DNA from 3 places in the Desulfosporosinus sp. FKA genome. Region 1 is predicted to be linked to each of the others. Evidence: riboswitches for the same ligand, from Rfam matches in the RefSeq annotation. Region 1 holds a riboswitch; each other region holds the start of a gene.

Region 1 (5,464 bases):
GGATAGCCTTTCTCCTTTATGAGGGTCTCAATTCCAATCTGCGATCGAATGAAGTTGTCATATTATCTCCCAACACCGTTTTTAGTCACTATATTTCGAGTGTTCTTCCTGAGCTGGGGGAAGAAAACGTGGAGCAAAGCGTTTTTGACGATTTAATCTCTGAAGTTTTTCAAGGCAGATTTGGGGAAGAAACAAGGGATATGCAGCTTGAAACATTGATACATTCCCGAGGGAAGACGAGTGGTGAGGTTCGGCGGCAAAGCATCGATTTCAAGGGTTCGAGGGTATTTAAGCAAATTCTTGATAGACTATTATGGTATTACGCCCATCGGCTTATTCCCTTTGAGGACGTCTATTATAATGGAACAATCCTAGCGACGAGGCAGCAGCTAAAGAATCGTTTTCTTCACAATGAAATTGGTATTCCGATGGCAAAACAACTTAAAATCATTGAGACATTCCTCTTGAAAAAGGTCCACCCATTACAGAAAAAGAGACTCCAACGCTTGGAAAAGATTGTGGAAAAAAGTGAAGGGCATGAGTTTGAAATAAAGTCCTTCAGCCGATTGTTAGCCATCAGACAAGCTGTGGCTTTCCGGGAACGAATTCGAAAATTCACGATCGTTGATTATAGAGACTTGTACATGCTGCTGTTCAAGAACCATGGGCTTTTACTCAAGTTGGCGCGAGGTCTAACACTTCCGGAAACTACTGAAGAAATTATTTTAACAACTCTGCAAAATCTACAAAAGGGGCAAGTGCACTATGAAGATTATGCCCCACTTCTTTATTTGAAGTTAAAGATCGAAGGGAATGATGTGGTTTCCGGGATCAAACATGTGGTCATTGATGAAGCGCAGGATTATACGCCTTTGCAATACGAGGTTTTTAGGATTTTGTACAATAATGCAACCTATACTGTCTTAGGAGACATCCGTCAGACGATTGAAAAAACAGCAGACAGTTTACTATATGACGATATATCGGAGATACTCAATAAAGGTAAGATGATTAAGCTTTCTTTAAATAAAGGGTATAGGTCGACCTGTGAAATCAACACCTTCGCACAGGCTCTGCTAGGTGAAGGCACCCAACAAGGTTATGCTTCTATTGAACGTCATGGTGAGGAACCCACGGTTATCCCTCAAGAAACATTAGAGGCGATGGATCGGTCGATCGTTGAGGATATAGCGAAGTTTACAGAGCAAGGGTATGAATCTATAGCCGTCATATGTAAAACTCAAGGGGAAGCAGAAAAGGTGTTTGGTCGGTTGAAAAAATCGGTGCAACTAACACTTATTAAACCTCGAGGAGGGGAAGTTACAAAAGGTCCATTGGTCATTCCAACTTATATGGCAAAGGGATTAGAATTTGATGTTGTGATCGCTTATGATGTTAGTAAAGAAAACTATGTGAGTGATTTTGATAGACAATTACTGTACATTACCTGTACACGGGCACTCCATCGACTGGTTATTTATTATAAAGGAGATAAAAGCCCCTTGATTTAATTAACGCATCACTTAACTAAAAGTGTAAACAGCGGCTTTAGTGAAAAATCTAAGGCCGGTTTTTTTGTCACTTTAGGGTGCTTCCGATGCCAATAAATTAAATTCGATGTATAATTATGCAAATGAAATTTTATAATCAAAGTGAATCATTAAGCTAAAAGTATGTCTTTAGATTGTTGGAATAACTGAAAGGGCATTAAATCATATGCTTACAAAAGAATTACTAAGTTACATAATGGATATTGGAGAACAAATGCTTGTCAGCGGTGCTGAAGTAAATCGCGTAGAGGACTCCATCAGCCGTATCTGCAAAGCATATGATGCTAAGCGGGTGGATGTATTTACAATCACGTCTAGCATCGTCGTATCTCTGCAATCGAAAAACGGAAATACGCTCACTCAAACCAGGAGGATCTTAAAATACGCAACAGATTTGGATAAGTTAGACAGACTTAATAATCTTTCCCACTATATTTGTGCTCACAAACCTGAGGCGGAATATATTAGCAATGAAATCGAAAAGATCGGGAGTAGACATAAATATGGTCCAACTGTCCAATATTTGGTATATGGTGTGATTGCTGGAACATTCACGGTTTTCTATGGAGGCGACTTGAATGATGCAGTTGTTTCTGCAGCTATCGGCATGATATTGAAATCAGTGATCACTTTTATTCAAAGATTGGATAAGAATGTTTTTATCGTAAATATACTATGTTCGTTCATTGTAGGTTTGCTGGGAGTTCTGCTCGTTAGAACCGGGATAGGCCATAGCTTCGATAAAATTGCAATTGGAAATATCATGCTGCTGATACCGGGATTGGCTCTAACAAACTCAATAAGAGATATCATAAGCGGAGATACGATAGCAGGACTACTGCGTCTTTGTGAAGCTATTCTTGTAGCATTATCCATCTCTTTTGGATTCGGTCTGGTATCGGTTTTTGTTGGAGGTATGTTTAAATGATCCCTACATTTCAGATCATTTTGGCTTTTATAGGTTCACTTGGTTTTTCGATTCTGTTCAATATTAAAGGAAGGAAAATATGGTATGCTGCTTTAGGCGGTATGTTAGCATGGATGATATACTTACTGGGCGGTCTCTGGCTAAGCAGCGAAATGACGCAGTACTTTGTATCGGCTATTATAGTAACCTTTTACTCAGAGCTATGTGCCCGCATCGAGAAAACGCCAGCTACTACTTTTTTAACAGCAGCTATTATTCCACTAGTTCCAGGTCGGGCCTTATACTATACGATGAGCTATGCGATCAATAATAGGATTGTAGAGTTTGCCGATTATGGCTCTTACACGGTAAGTATTGCAGTTGCCATAGCTGCCGGCATTATGGTGGCATCTTCGCTGTTCAGAATCTTTTTTGCATTACGTTCTTATGAATACCGTCATCATTAATATTTATCTCTTTCGTGGATATTCTGAATTGGCGTAGATATAGCTCTTTTGGGTGACATGGTACTTTGGCGTTTTTCATTGAACTAAATTGTTAAAATATTTACTTGTGCATTTACATTTACTTCTTAAGTATGACGTTGTATAATAAATCGAAATTAATTGCTAGGGGTGCCCAAATGCGGCTGAGATAGAGCTATTGCTCTTGTCCCTTCGAACCTGATCTGGCTAGTACCAGCGTAGGAAAGCAAAATCGTTTAAGATTGACTTGAATTGAAGCATAGTTTACCTGAGTCAAAACGACAGCTTACCTACGGGGAAGCTGTTTTTTTATTCGGTTTTAGGCCCCCACTTCTATAAGTGGGGATGGGTCCCTCGTTAACTTCAGGTGGGGTAGAGTCCCCATCTGAAGCCCCGATGTTCAGCTTTAGCTGAACGAGTTCACTCACTTGCTCTGGAAGGATTGTATTAAGGTTATTTCATTCAAAAAATAATGAGGAGGGAATTAGCTATGACAACACAAATGGCGGCGGCCAAACGAGGCGAAATTACCGAAGCAATGAGAATTGTTGCTCAAAAAGAGAATCAGTCCCCTGAGGATATATGTGCACGTGTTGCCCAAGGAACTGTGGTCATTCCGGCAAATATTAATCACTTAACTTTAAGCCCTGAAGGCGTTGGGCAAGGCCTTAAAACGAAAATCAATGTCAACTTAGGAATTTCCAAAGATTGTGCGAATATTAATCTAGAACTGGAGAAGGTACAAACAGCCATTAATATGAAGGCTGAAGCTATTATGGATTTGAGCAACTATGGAAAAACTGCTGAATTTCGTTCGCGTCTAATTAACATGTCAACGGCAATGATCGGTACAGTTCCTATGTATGATGCAATTGGTTTTTTGGATAAAAAACTTGAAGATATCACTGTAGAAGAGTTTCTAGCGGTTGTAGAAAAGCATGCCCAAGATGGTGTCGATTTTATGACGATACACGCTGGACTTAACCGTCAAACAGTGGCTCATTTTAAAAAAAATAAACGCGTCACAAATATTGTTTCACGTGGAGGTTCGCTTTTGTTCGCCTGGATGGAATTAAATGATCGCGAGAATCCATTTTACGAGTATTTTGACGATCTGTTGGATATTTGCGCCAAGTACGATGTAACCCTGAGCTTGGGGGATGGCTGTCGTCCGGGATCCCTTGCGGATGCTACTGATCCTGCACAGATTGAAGAACTTATCGTGTTAGGTGAATTAACCTTGCGCGCTTGGGAAAAGAACGTTCAAGTTATGATCGAAGGTCCTGGTCATATCCCTCTCAATGAAATCCAAGCCAATATGTTATTAGAGAAGAAATTATGCCATAACGCACCTTTCTATGTATTAGGCCCAGTAGTGACAGATATCGCTCCGGGATATGATCACATTACCAGTGCCATAGGCGGTGCCATAGCTGCCGCATCGGGAGCGGACTTCTTATGTTATGTAACCCCGGCAGAACATCTTCGCCTTCCATCCCTCGAAGATATGAAAGAAGGAATAATAGCTACTAAAATAGCGGCCCATGCGGCAGATATTGCCAAAGGAATCCCAGGTGCTGCTGATTGGGACCTTAAAATGAGTAAAGCAAGACAAGCGCTGGATTGGTCTACTATGTTTGAATTAGCGATTGATCGGGAAAAAGCTGAACGTTATCGGAGAGAATCATCTCCAACTCACGAAGATAGCTGTACAATGTGTGGAGAAATGTGCCCGATGAGACTGATGAATAAAATTCTATGATTCTTAACTAATGTATCAAAAAGTATACTTTTAGGGGCCGTTGCATAATGAATATTGCAACAGCCACTTTGTCTCCAATTTGTCAAGGATACGTCCGACATAATACGCTAATTCTAATTTTCACTCTGGATAATGAGCAGTCTCCTGTGCCTCCGCCCCCTTGGGCAAATAAATTCTTGTTCGAATCATTCCGGCGAACTCTCCATTCTTGAAATAGCTGCTATAAGTAATGACCATCCCAAAGGCTATTTTGGTAAAGGATTTTAATTCCCCGGTTTTAAACCGCTCTACAAAGCCGGCAATTTTTTGACGATTTTCTTCCTTGTGACAGTCTATAGCACGCAAACCCACAACGGGTTTTCCGTAGAACTGTTCCTCAAATTTATTGGCCCAAATCACATTAAAATCTGCATCTGTAACCAAGAGTCCCGCAGAAATATCTTTAAAAACCTCACCAAAATCCATTCCAATATACCTCCAACTATTTTGTTATCTTGTTTTTAGTATCGCAAGTACTTAGAAACCATCCCTTTGTTTTATTTTATATCTTTTGGTATAACTCTATCAAACATATAGAAGATTTTATATTAGGAAAGGATTTTGAAAATGTGTGTTGAATTTTTAGTGACTCTATAATCTATTTTTGTAGGGGTTCAGGGAATTTAAGGACTACATATATTGACCACAACTCCCATATAGTGTAATATTACACTATATGGGAGTTGTTTTAATGACTAAAGATGAATTTGTAAAAAAACTG
Region 2 (5,464 bases), on a different contig from region 1:
CAGGTTCATCCCCATAAAAGGTATCCGTGCTTAATATATTGCCGACACGAACAGGGACCCCCAATTTCTGAGCATTATTATAGGCTTTCATGAGTAAGGAAAAATTAGCGGTCGGAGCATAATCCATAGTGTTGAATCTAAGTTTGTTCATGTTGGAATCAGTTGAGGTACTCATTGCCAGAATGACATCCTTAAGATGAATATCCTCCTGCATAGCACCACAAGTACCGATGCGAATTAAATTCTGAACTTTAAACTCTGTAATTAGTTCATTGACATAGATTGAGATTGAAGGCATTCCCATTCCTGTTCCTTGAACAGAAACTCGTTTTCCTTGATAAGTACCTGTAAATCCGAACATGCCTCTTACTTCATTATAACAAACAACATCCTGAAGAAAGGTCTCTGCTATGAACTTTGCTCTCAAAGGATCGCCGGGTAAAAGAACGGTCCTTGCAATCTCGCCTTCTTTAGCGCCAATATGTATACTCATAAACGTCACCTTCCTAAATTAAACAATTTTGATCAATCCTATTTTATCCTATTCAATGATGTTCTGTCCACTTTAATGAAATAAGCCCACCAAAAGGCGGGCTTATTTCTAAAATCTAATCCAAAAATTTTCTTCATTTATCCTCTAAGAAACTATAGGCAGTACGTTCCTAACTGCACTTGGAAAGAAGAAAAAGGTTCCCTCCGATTATGCTGTCCCGGAGGGACAAAGAGGATATACATGAAAAAGACTTAAGGACATATGTCCTTCCGCCTTATTATACAATATTCATAGGGATTTGTATTGGTTTGCTTCGTGGTAAGTTTTAGGTAAAGGCCCTGGAGGGGTTTTAACCCTCTGCGTTTGCACCACTGCGTGGTGCAAACGCAGAAAAGGCCACCAAATTAGTGGCCTTTCTTTTAACTGATATATCCCGCAAAGTCCCCCCCAGAATTAATGGATAAACGGCTCTGGATTAATTTTCAACATACTCACTAAAAGAAATATAAACCAAATCAAGTTAGGTTAGCAAACTAATCTCGACAAATCCTCCACTACTTCTGATAAAATGTGTTTCGGAAACAATCCTCTGAAATCTCGACCTAATTTCCCAGCAGAATCAATGACTTACTGATTACCAAAGAAATTTTATGGGACTAACGACAACAGAGTTACGGGGGAGGAACTTTGCGGGAAAGCTTTCTTAAAAGAAAAAACTACCTTCTTACTAGGTAGTTATCAATTCAACGAATTCAGCACCCATTAAAACCGCAATGCTGAAAACCTCCGAAGAATCGAAACTTTACCTAGCATGCCCTAACAAGAACTAAACTGAATTTTTTTATTCATTGACTATAATTTAATTATAATCATATTTTATTTCTTGTCAAGTACCTTATTATACCAGAGTTGTATGATTTAGATAAAGTTTCCGCCGTCCACAACAATCGTTTGCCCAGTTACAAAGCCGGCATGGGCAATAAGTGCGTAAACAACTTCGGCGATATCATCCGGGGTAGCCACCCGTCCGAGGGGAGTACCGGCTGCAAGATGGGCGATATGTTCATCCTTACCTGCTACCCAACGCGTCTGCACAATTCCCGGAGCTACAGCATTGACCCTAACCTCAGGAGCTAAAACACGAGCTAAAGATTTATTAATGCTGACAACGGCAGCCTTGGAGGCTGAATAAGCAATAGAGCTGCCTAATCCCGTCAGACCGGCAATGGATGCCATGTTGACGATACATCCCCGAGTTTTCTTAAGTTCCGGGGCGGCAGCACGGGAGCAGAAGAACGTTCCTTTAACATTTACTCCCATAATGTCGTCCCAATATTCTTCTTTTAAACCTTCTAAATCAGCATGATCTACAAAGTGAGTCATACCGGCATTATTCACAAGAATGTCTAATTTCCCAAAGTCGTTAACAACCTTCCTGATCATTAATCTGACGTCTTCATCCTTTGCGATATCGGCCCGGTAAGTTAGACAACGAACTCCCAAACTTTCGACCTCGGCCTTTGTCTTTAAGGCGTCATCTTCCGAACGGGAATAATTAACGGCAATCTGGACACCGGCTTTAGCAAGAATCAGGGCGATTGCTCTCCCGATTCCCGTACCACCGCCAGTAATTAAAGCTATTTTTCCTTGCAACATTTTAATTCCTCCTCTGCGTCTTAGTTCTGTATTATAGAAATCTTAAATATTGAATTCTAGTATAACGCACCCTCTAAAACTGTACAAGTTTAACCGGAGTCTCTTACCCAGAGCTTAGGATTCCAAAAATCATAAAACAAATCACTTTCCTGGTTTGTCGTCTAAATCTTGAACTAATGTTTAACCTTCAGTTCATCATTCCCGCTTTCTTATACAACTCATAAAAGTGATGAGTCGGTCCAACACCTTTGCCAATCTCTAAAGAGTGTTCAATCGCTGCAGTAATGTATTCTTTAGCACGAGAAACAGCTTCGTCAAGAGAATAGCCCAGGGCAAGGTTAGAAGTTATAGCTGAAGAAAGAGTACAGCCGGTTCCATGGGTATTCTTTGTCGCAATTCGTTTTGAAGCATAATACTCGAAGCCTTGACCATTATAGAGAATATCTGTTGAATCATCCTCCAGGTGTCCGCCTTTAAGAAGAACATTCTTAGCTCCCATTTGGCGAATTATTTTAGCAGCCACTTCCATCTGGGGAAGATTATGAATTGACATTTTCGTCATCACTTCTGCTTCCGGAATATTAGGTGTTACGACGGTCGCTAAGGGTAAAAGCTTACGAATAAGCGTCTCCTCGGCTTCTGGATTTAACAAATGGTAACCGCTTTTTGATACCATGACTGGATCTAGCACAACGTTCTGCGGAGAATAGTTTTTTAGAGATTCGGCAATGACCTCAATAGTGGGAATTTGAGAAACCATGCCGATTTTAAGACCATCGACCTCAATATCTTCAAAAATCGCCTTAATTTGAGCTGCTATCACTTCTCTGGAAATATCTTGAACGGCAAAAACTCCTTGTGTGTTTTGAGCCGTGACGGCGGTAATAACGCTCATGCCAAAAATGCCATGTGCGGAAAAGGTTTTGAGATCGGCTTGAATTCCTGCTCCACCACTACTGTCTGAGCCGGCAATTGTAAGCGCTTTTTTCATTGTTCTCCCCCCATGATTTTTCATCTAATCGTGAGACTCCCACTTCTACAAGTGGGAGTGGCCCCCGTTCTCCGCTTCGGTGGGGGTAGAGTCCCCCACCGAAGCCCCGATGTTCAGCTTTAGCTGAACGAGTTCACTCTTTCATATAAAAAGAGCCTATCTCCAGAATAGGAGTTAAGCTCTTAATTATTTAAACCGAAAGAGTAACTGCTTACCTACGCTGGCATTATCCAGATCAGGTTTATAGGGTCCTAGACTTTCCAGGGTCTAAATCTCAGCCGGCCTCTTTCCAGCTCCCCCGCTCTATATGTTTTTTAAAACTTAACACGCTCGAAATCGAAAGTCAACTCTTTGAGCTCGGTCAAACCATGATTTTCGATTTATTTGAAAGCTACAGAGACACTTGATCGTCCATGACCGGCGGTAGACCTGAAGTATTGCCCAGAGGTTTAGCGGAACAACCGCGTAAGTGAATGGACGAAACCTGGAATGCGAAGGTGTTGAAATCACAAATATACGAGATAAACAACGAAATGTCTTTTAAGTGTGTTATTGTAATTATAGATTTAAACTTAGGAGGCATTTTAATGGGAGATCCTTTACTTATGACTTTAATAGTTCTGGCAAGTATTTCGTTACTCTTACTTATTCTCTTACTCTTTCGCTCTTCTCAAAATTCAATGAACCATTTCCAGGGAAAATTTGAGGTATTGGAGAAGGGCCTTGAACACAGCGAGCGCTTAGTTCATGGTGAAATCTCTAAAAATCGCGAAGAATCAATGCTCAACGCACGTCAGGTGCGGGAAGAGCTAAGCCAAACGCTTCATTCCTTCAACGATTCAGTTTTGACGCGTATGGCGGAGATTGCTTCCCTCCAGCACAATCAGTTGGATATTTTTTCAGATCAGTTAGGCTCGCTAACTAAAACCACTGATTTAAAATTGGAACGACTGCGTCATACTGTCGAAGAACGGCTTACACAGATTCAACAGGATAACGCCCATAAATTAGACCAGATGCGCGCCACCGTCGATGAGAAACTCAGCGCTACCCTTGAACAGCGACTGGGAGAATCCTTTAAATTAGTCAGTGAGCGGCTTGAAGCTGTCTATAAAGGGCTCGGGGAAATGCAGACGTTAGCCTCCGGTGTTGGAGATTTAAAGAAAGTCTTAACCAATGTAAAAACGAGAGGCATTATGGGTGAGATTCAACTGGGGAATTTACTTGAACAAATCCTTACTCCCGAACAATATGCAACCAATGTCCCGACAAAGCTCGGAAGTAATGACCGCGTTGAATTTGCCCTGAAATTACCGTCACGGGATGATCAGGATAGTATCCTTTGGTTACCCATTGATGCCAAATTTCCCTTGGAGGATTATGAACGATTGCTGGAAGCACAAGAACAGGTAAATGTCCCGCGGGTTGAAGAGTTGGCTAAATCTCTGGAGAATCGCCTTAAGTCAGAAGGTAAAAGTATTCATGATAAATATATCGATCCACCCCACACAACGGATTTCGGCATCATGTTTCTGCCTATTGAAGGCTTATATGCCGAAGTTTTGCGGCGCCCAGGTTTATGTGAATTCCTGCAGCGCGAATATAAGGTGATCATCACCGGTCCAACGACCCTCGCTGCACTTCTTAACAGTCTACAGATGGGCTTCAGAACCTTAGCCATTGAAAAACGATCGAGTGAGGTTTGGAACCTCTTGGGTGCTGTCAAAACGGAATTTGGAAAATTTGTGGAGATCCTTGAGAAAACCCAGAAAAAGCTTCAAGAAGCAAGTAATACTATTGATTCGGCAACGAAAAAATCACGCACGATTGTACGAAAGCTAAAAACTGTTCAATCGTTGCCAGTAAATGAAACAAACCTTTTATTAGATCAGAATGATATTGTAGAAGATTAATTAGATTTAATGCTGTCGGTTTCTTTTTAAGAATTGACAGCTTCTTTAATCTCTATGGATAATTTTATCCAATCTTTAGGGAGCCGTTGCATAGTGAACTCGTTCAGATAAAGCTGAACTTCGGTGCTTCGGCGACGAAAGTGTCCTGGGGATAGTTTCGCTGAAAGCGCCTATCACTTAACAAATGCCTATCACGCTGAAGGATGGACTCTACCCCCACCGAAGCAGAGAACAGGGACCACTCCCACTTATTGAAGTGGGAGTATAACCCTGCATGTCAGTAGAGGATTCCAACCACTATTTATGGCAGGGTTTTGTTTAACCCTAACTAATAAATCTTGCTCGATTCCATAACTCATTATATTCCCCCTCGAATTGAAGGAGCTCTGTATGCGTCCCCTGTTCAATTAC
Region 3 (5,464 bases), on a different contig from region 1:
TCCTATGCAAATCATGGGTGGTGTTTTGATCCTAGGTTCTACCTTTTTAAGTGAGAGGTTGGAAATAAGGTCGCAAAGCTAAAACAAAAGACCAGGACTTGAACCTGGTCTTTTGTTTTAGTGATCTTTTGAGTTTTCTCCAAGAAAAGAAGCATTAATAATTGTTCTCTTTTAGGATTACATCATGGGCGCCGCCTTCAATAATACTTGTGGAGGAAACTAACGACATACGGGCTGTTCGCTGTAATTCCTCAATGCTGATTGCTCCGCAGCTGCACATTGTTGATTTGATTTTGCTTAAAGTTCCCTCTAAATTATCTTGTAATCTGCCCGCATAAGGAACATAACTGTCAACTCCCTCTTCAAAGTGGAGTTTATCCCCTTCTCCTAAGTCATACCTTTCCCAATTGCGGGCTCGATTAGAGCCTTCGCCCCAATATTCTTTGACATAATTGTTGCCGAGTTTGACCTTCTTGGTAGGGCTTTCATCAAAACGAGCAAAATATCTTCCCATCATCACAAAGTCTGCGCCCATGGCCAGTGCTAAGACAATATGATAATCGTGAACAATTCCGCCGTCAGAACATAGGGGGACATAGATCCCTGTTTCTTTATAATAGTCATCACGTGCTTTGGCGACTTCAATAACTGCAGTGGCTTGGCCTCTCCCGATGCCTTTTTGTTCTCGGGTAATGCAAATAGAGCCTCCGCCGATTCCAATTTTAACGAAGTCAGCTCCGGAGTTTACTAAATACATGAAACCCTCACGATCAACAACATTGCCACCGCCAACCTTGACGCTTCCCTGATATTTATTCTTAATATAGGAAATGGTTCTCCCCTGCCACTCGCTAAACCCGTCGGAGGAATCAACACACAGAATGTCGGCGCCGGCTTTCACTAATTCGGGGACCCTCTCTTCATAATCTCTGGTATTAATTCCGGCTCCAACGACAAAGCGTTTTTCCGAATCCAGTAATTCATAAGGATTTTCTTTATGATCGTCGTAATCTTTTCGGAATACAAAATAGAGCAGGTTTTGATTTTTATCAATAATAGGCAGGTTGTTGAGTTTGTGTTCCCATATAATATCATTTGCCTCACTGAGACTAATTCCCTCTTGACCTACGATTAGTTTCGATAACGGCGTCATAAACTCAGAAACTTTCTTATCCAGAACATCCCGGCTAATCCGATAGTCCCGAGTTGTCACGAGTCCCATTAATCTTGTCGAGGAAGTGCCGTCTTCAGTAATGGCAATGGTCGAATGGCCCGTCTTCTTCTTAAGCTGGATAACATCTTTCAGTGTATGTTCAGGTGTAAGGTTGGCATCACTAACCACAAAACCGGCTTTAAATCGTTTGACTTTCTTAATCATTTCGACTTCTTCCTCTATCGACTGTGAACAATAAATAAAGGAAAGCCCCCCGCATCTTGCTAAGGCAATGGCTAAACTATCGTTAGAGACCGATTGCATGATTGCAGATACAAAGGGTATATTTAACTGCAGCGGGGATTTTTCGCCGCGCTTAAATTTAACCAAAGGTGTTTTGAGATTTACATTACTGGGAACACAATCTGTCCTTGTCAAATTTGGAACGAGCAAATATTCGCTAAACGTTCTTGACGCATCCTCATAATAATAAGCCAATTTAAACACTCCCTGTTCTAAAGGTTTCAATCGAAGAATTTTTACTAGTCTATATGAAGAGTTAGGTCTTGTCAATGCTAAAACCCTTGAAGATATGATCTATTTTACCATCTTAAGATGTGAGGATGGTTGAGCAAATGTTAAAAGTGTTTGAAGAGCGTAGGTGGTGGGAGTATGTCACTAAATAGGCTTGCACAATACCCCCATGTGTGCTACTTTAGAAGAAAGGCATAAACTGAATATAACGGGAGCTTAAGAAATTAGGCTGAGAGGGTGGTTAGAGTTACTGCCGACCGAACCTGATCTGGATAATGCCAGCGGAGGAAATGTGTTGAGAAGAAGTAAACCGCGCATGTCATGTGCGGTTTTCGTATTTTCACCAGAAAATGGGCAGAATTTTCGGATGGGAAGTATCTTAGTTGATATGCCAAAAGAAATCTGTACTGGGAAGGTTTTAGTCTGATTGCTAAATGATACTAATTAAAAGGAGTGGTCTGGAGTGGCTAAAATTATGATGGCATTTCAGGTGTTGCCAAAAGTTGAAGACGATCGGCTTTTTGAAGTTGTCGATGAAGCAATCGCTGTTGTGGCTGCCAGTGGTGTGACCTATGAGGTTGGGCCGATGGAAACTACCATGGAGGGGGAACCCGATGAACTGTGGGCGATTATACGAAAGGCACAGGACGCTTGTATAAAAGCCGGGGCGGGGCGGGTTATGACGTATATTAAGATGGACTATAATCCTGGTAAAACGACCATCGAAGAAAAGATTAAAAAATACCGGGAGAAGTAAGGAAATGCCATTCAAATCAGGGCGGTTCCAGAAAAAATGGCGTGATAGTATTCCGACAATCGTATTTCTAGTAATCTGTTTGGCCCTTTGGCAAATCATTGTCTCCTATTTCAAATTGCCTCTCTGGCTGATTCCATCTCCTATAGATGTACTGAAAGCCTTTTGGAATACTAGAGAGTTGCTTTGGGCACACACGTTGACAACACTTTTAGAAACAACTGCGGGGTTCGTTTTGGCAATAGCTTTAGGATTAGCGGCAGGGGTGGCAATGGTACTTTCGCCTTTGATTAAGCGTTTGTTTTATCCCTTGCTGATTGTGTCCCAAACAGTGCCTCTTATCGCGGTTGCCCCACTTTTGATTCTCTGGCTGGGATATGGCCTGCTGCCTAAAATTGTTACTGTTGTCTTAGTGTGTTTTTTTCCAATTGCCGTGAGTTTAATAGAGGGATTAGAGGTCAGTGATGATGACCTGCTTAATCTGCTTAAGAGTATGGGAGCAACACGCTGGCAAATCTTGTATATGATTCGCTGGCCTAATGCTTTACCATCATTTTTTGCGGGATTGAAGATAGCTGCAACCTATAGTGTTATGGGAGCAGTGATTGGTGAGTGGCTTGGAGCTAGTTCCGGTTTAGGAGTATATTTAACCCGTTCGTCTCATTCATTTCGAACAGATCAGGTATTTGCCGCAATTGTCGCTATTACGATATTAAGTCTATTTTACTTTGTCTTAATCGCGGGGATTCGGCGTCTTGCATTACCTTGGTTACATACTAAGGAAGATTAAAAACCTAAGAGTAAAACCTAAAACCATAGAACATCACTATGTTTTAAGGAAGTTGCGAAAAGGAGTAGGAATCATGATTAAACCATTGTTTAAATCAGAAGTTGTCGACGGACGAAAGAAAATAAAGCATGTTAAAAAAGTATTAAGTGTAACGCTGGCTGCAAGCTTATGTGCCCTCCTTTTGTTAACCGGATGCAGCACAAGTACGCAGAAAGCAGCAGAATCTGCGCAGACAAAGCCGGCAGCTCAGCCTGACAAAGTGACAATTATGTTGGACTGGACACCGAATACTAACCATACGGGCCTCTATGTGGCTAAAGACAAAGGCTATTTTAGCAAGGAGGGCCTGGATGTCCAAATTGTTCCTCCTTCGAGTCAAGGAACGGTGGAACAGTTGGTGGCCACTGGCAAAGCTGATTTCGGGATAAGCGCTCAGGAACAAGTCACTGATGCCCGCGTCCAAGGGCTGCCCTTAGTTTCTATAGCCACAATCCTACAGCATAACACGTCGGGTTTTGCTTCCCTGAAGAGTAAGAATATCCAAACTGCGAAGGATTTTGAAGGCAAGACTTACGGCGGCTGGGGTCTGCCGTCGGAGACAGAGACCATTAAAGCCTTGATGGAAAAGGAACATGCGGATTTTAACAAGGTTAAAATAATAAATATTGGTGATGCTGATCCCATTGCCAGTATGTCAAAAGGTTCTATCGATCTGACCTGGATTTTCTATGGCTGGGAAGGGATTCAGGCCGAACTGGCGGGTACGCCTCTGAACATGATGTGGATTAAAGATATTAATCCGGCTCTCGATGATTACACACCGGTTTTAGTCACCAGTGAAAAAATGATTAAGGAAAAACCCGATGTCGTTCGCCGCTTTACTCAAGCCGTCAGTGAAGGATACCAATATGCTATTAAAAACCCCGATGATGCGGCAAATATCCTGATCAAAAATGCTCCGGAGGAGGACCAGAAGCTTATTAAGAAAAGCCAAGCTTGGATTAGCAAGCAATATCAGGCAGATGCTTCGCAATGGGGTGTTCAGAAAGCCTCTGTTTGGCACAATTATGCCCAATGGATGTTCGAACACAAGCTTCTGGATAAAATGATTGATACGGACAAAGCGTTTACAAACGATTTCTTACCCAAGGCTTAGATTATGCTAATACTTAAAGATGTGTCGCTATCGTATCAGGACGGCGGGAAATCTGTTCTGGATGTTTTGAAAAACATTAATCTTGAGGTGGAAACGGGAAAATTCGTATCTCTGATTGGTCCTTCCGGTTGCGGAAAGAGTTCGATTTGTAATTTGATCGCCGGAGTTGAGGTGCCTGCTCAGGGTGATATTTTCTTAGAAGGCCGATCCATTAAGGGTATCCCTGGTCAAGTGGGATATATGCCCCAAAAAGATTTACTCTTGCCTTGGCGCACCTTGTTGGACAATGTCGCCTTAGGCAGCGATATTCGGCGTGAGGATAAACGTCAATCCAGGGAGAAAGCACGCCACTGGCTCGATCGTTTCGGCTTGGGTAAGTTTGCAGAGCATTACCCGCATCAATTATCCGGCGGAATGCGGCAAAGGGGGGCACTTCTAAGAACCTTCTTATTTGGACAGAACGCCTTGATCCTGGACGAACCTTTTGGAGCACTGGACGCTTTGACCCGGCGAGAAATGCAGGAATGGCTTCTTAATGTGTGGAGTCAGAGCCGCCCGACGGTTGTTTTTATTACCCATGATATTGAAGAAGCAATTCTTTTGTCAGATGAAGTTGTTGTTTTAAGCCATAGCCCTGCTCGAATCTTAGATAAGATCCACGTTCCCTTCTCCAGGCCTCGTGAGCAGGACCTTCTCCTTTCCGGTGAAGCAATTAACATTAAAAAACACTTGTTGGATTTGTTGAATGGAAAAAGGAATGTATAGAATTTATTATTCAGAGAATCCTATTTGTGAAATGTTAAAGGGGGTAAATTGGTTATGGCTAAAAAAACAAACAATAAATCACGGAAGCCAGATAACACAGAGAAGATTCCCCTGCCCTTCGACTCTGATAAAATTGGAAAAGATGTCGCCAAAGACCGGGTTTAATCCCGGTCTCTTTTACTTTCTTTCAGGAAATTTAAACTTTCTGAGCAAGGCAGCGAGACTGCCGCGGCCGTACCGAATGTCTCGCTGCGGTGGTCAATGCAAAGTGATGTAATATAATGCAATACAATACAATGCCTATATAATTGA

The links. A riboswitch is a leader RNA that binds a small molecule or an ion and turns the genes downstream of it on or off. The one in region 1 is predicted to bind thiamine pyrophosphate.
Region 2: another riboswitch for thiamine pyrophosphate. It lies ahead of thiD (bifunctional hydroxymethylpyrimidine kinase/phosphomethylpyrimidine kinase); the one in region 1 lies ahead of thiC (phosphomethylpyrimidine synthase ThiC).
Region 3: another riboswitch for thiamine pyrophosphate. It lies ahead of B5771_RS07570 (thiamine-binding protein); the one in region 1 lies ahead of thiC (phosphomethylpyrimidine synthase ThiC).

Annotation. Positions count from the first base shown of each region.
Region 1 covers NZ_NAHZ01000034.1:491,976-497,439, reverse strand. Annotated here, with positions in the region: gene B5771_RS23540 (UvrD-helicase domain-containing protein) at 1-1,511, shown strand, start outside; gene B5771_RS23535 (threonine/serine exporter family protein) at 1,765-2,478, shown strand; gene B5771_RS23530 (threonine/serine exporter family protein) at 2,475-2,924, shown strand; TPP riboswitch at 3,079-3,184, shown strand; gene thiC (phosphomethylpyrimidine synthase ThiC) at 3,415-4,704, shown strand; gene B5771_RS23520 (hypothetical protein) at 4,825-5,169, opposite strand; gene B5771_RS23515 (helix-turn-helix domain-containing protein) at 5,435-5,464, shown strand, end outside.
Region 2 covers NZ_NAHZ01000013.1:28,449-33,912, forward strand. Annotated here, with positions in the region: gene deoD (purine-nucleoside phosphorylase) at 1-493, opposite strand, end outside; gene B5771_RS02835 (SDR family oxidoreductase) at 1,412-2,149, opposite strand; gene thiD (bifunctional hydroxymethylpyrimidine kinase/phosphomethylpyrimidine kinase) at 2,337-3,140, opposite strand; TPP riboswitch at 3,335-3,450, opposite strand; gene rmuC (DNA recombination protein RmuC) at 3,728-5,053, shown strand; gene cydC (thiol reductant ABC exporter subunit CydC) at 5,378-5,464, opposite strand, start outside.
Region 3 covers NZ_NAHZ01000025.1:55,696-61,159, forward strand. Annotated here, with positions in the region: gene B5771_RS07560 (DMT family transporter) at 1-82, shown strand, start outside; gene B5771_RS07565 (IMP dehydrogenase) at 155-1,651, opposite strand; TPP riboswitch at 1,886-1,995, shown strand; gene B5771_RS07570 (thiamine-binding protein) at 2,163-2,444, shown strand; gene B5771_RS07575 (ABC transporter permease) at 2,449-3,231, shown strand; gene B5771_RS07580 (ABC transporter substrate-binding protein) at 3,305-4,387, shown strand; gene B5771_RS07585 (ABC transporter ATP-binding protein) at 4,391-5,152, shown strand.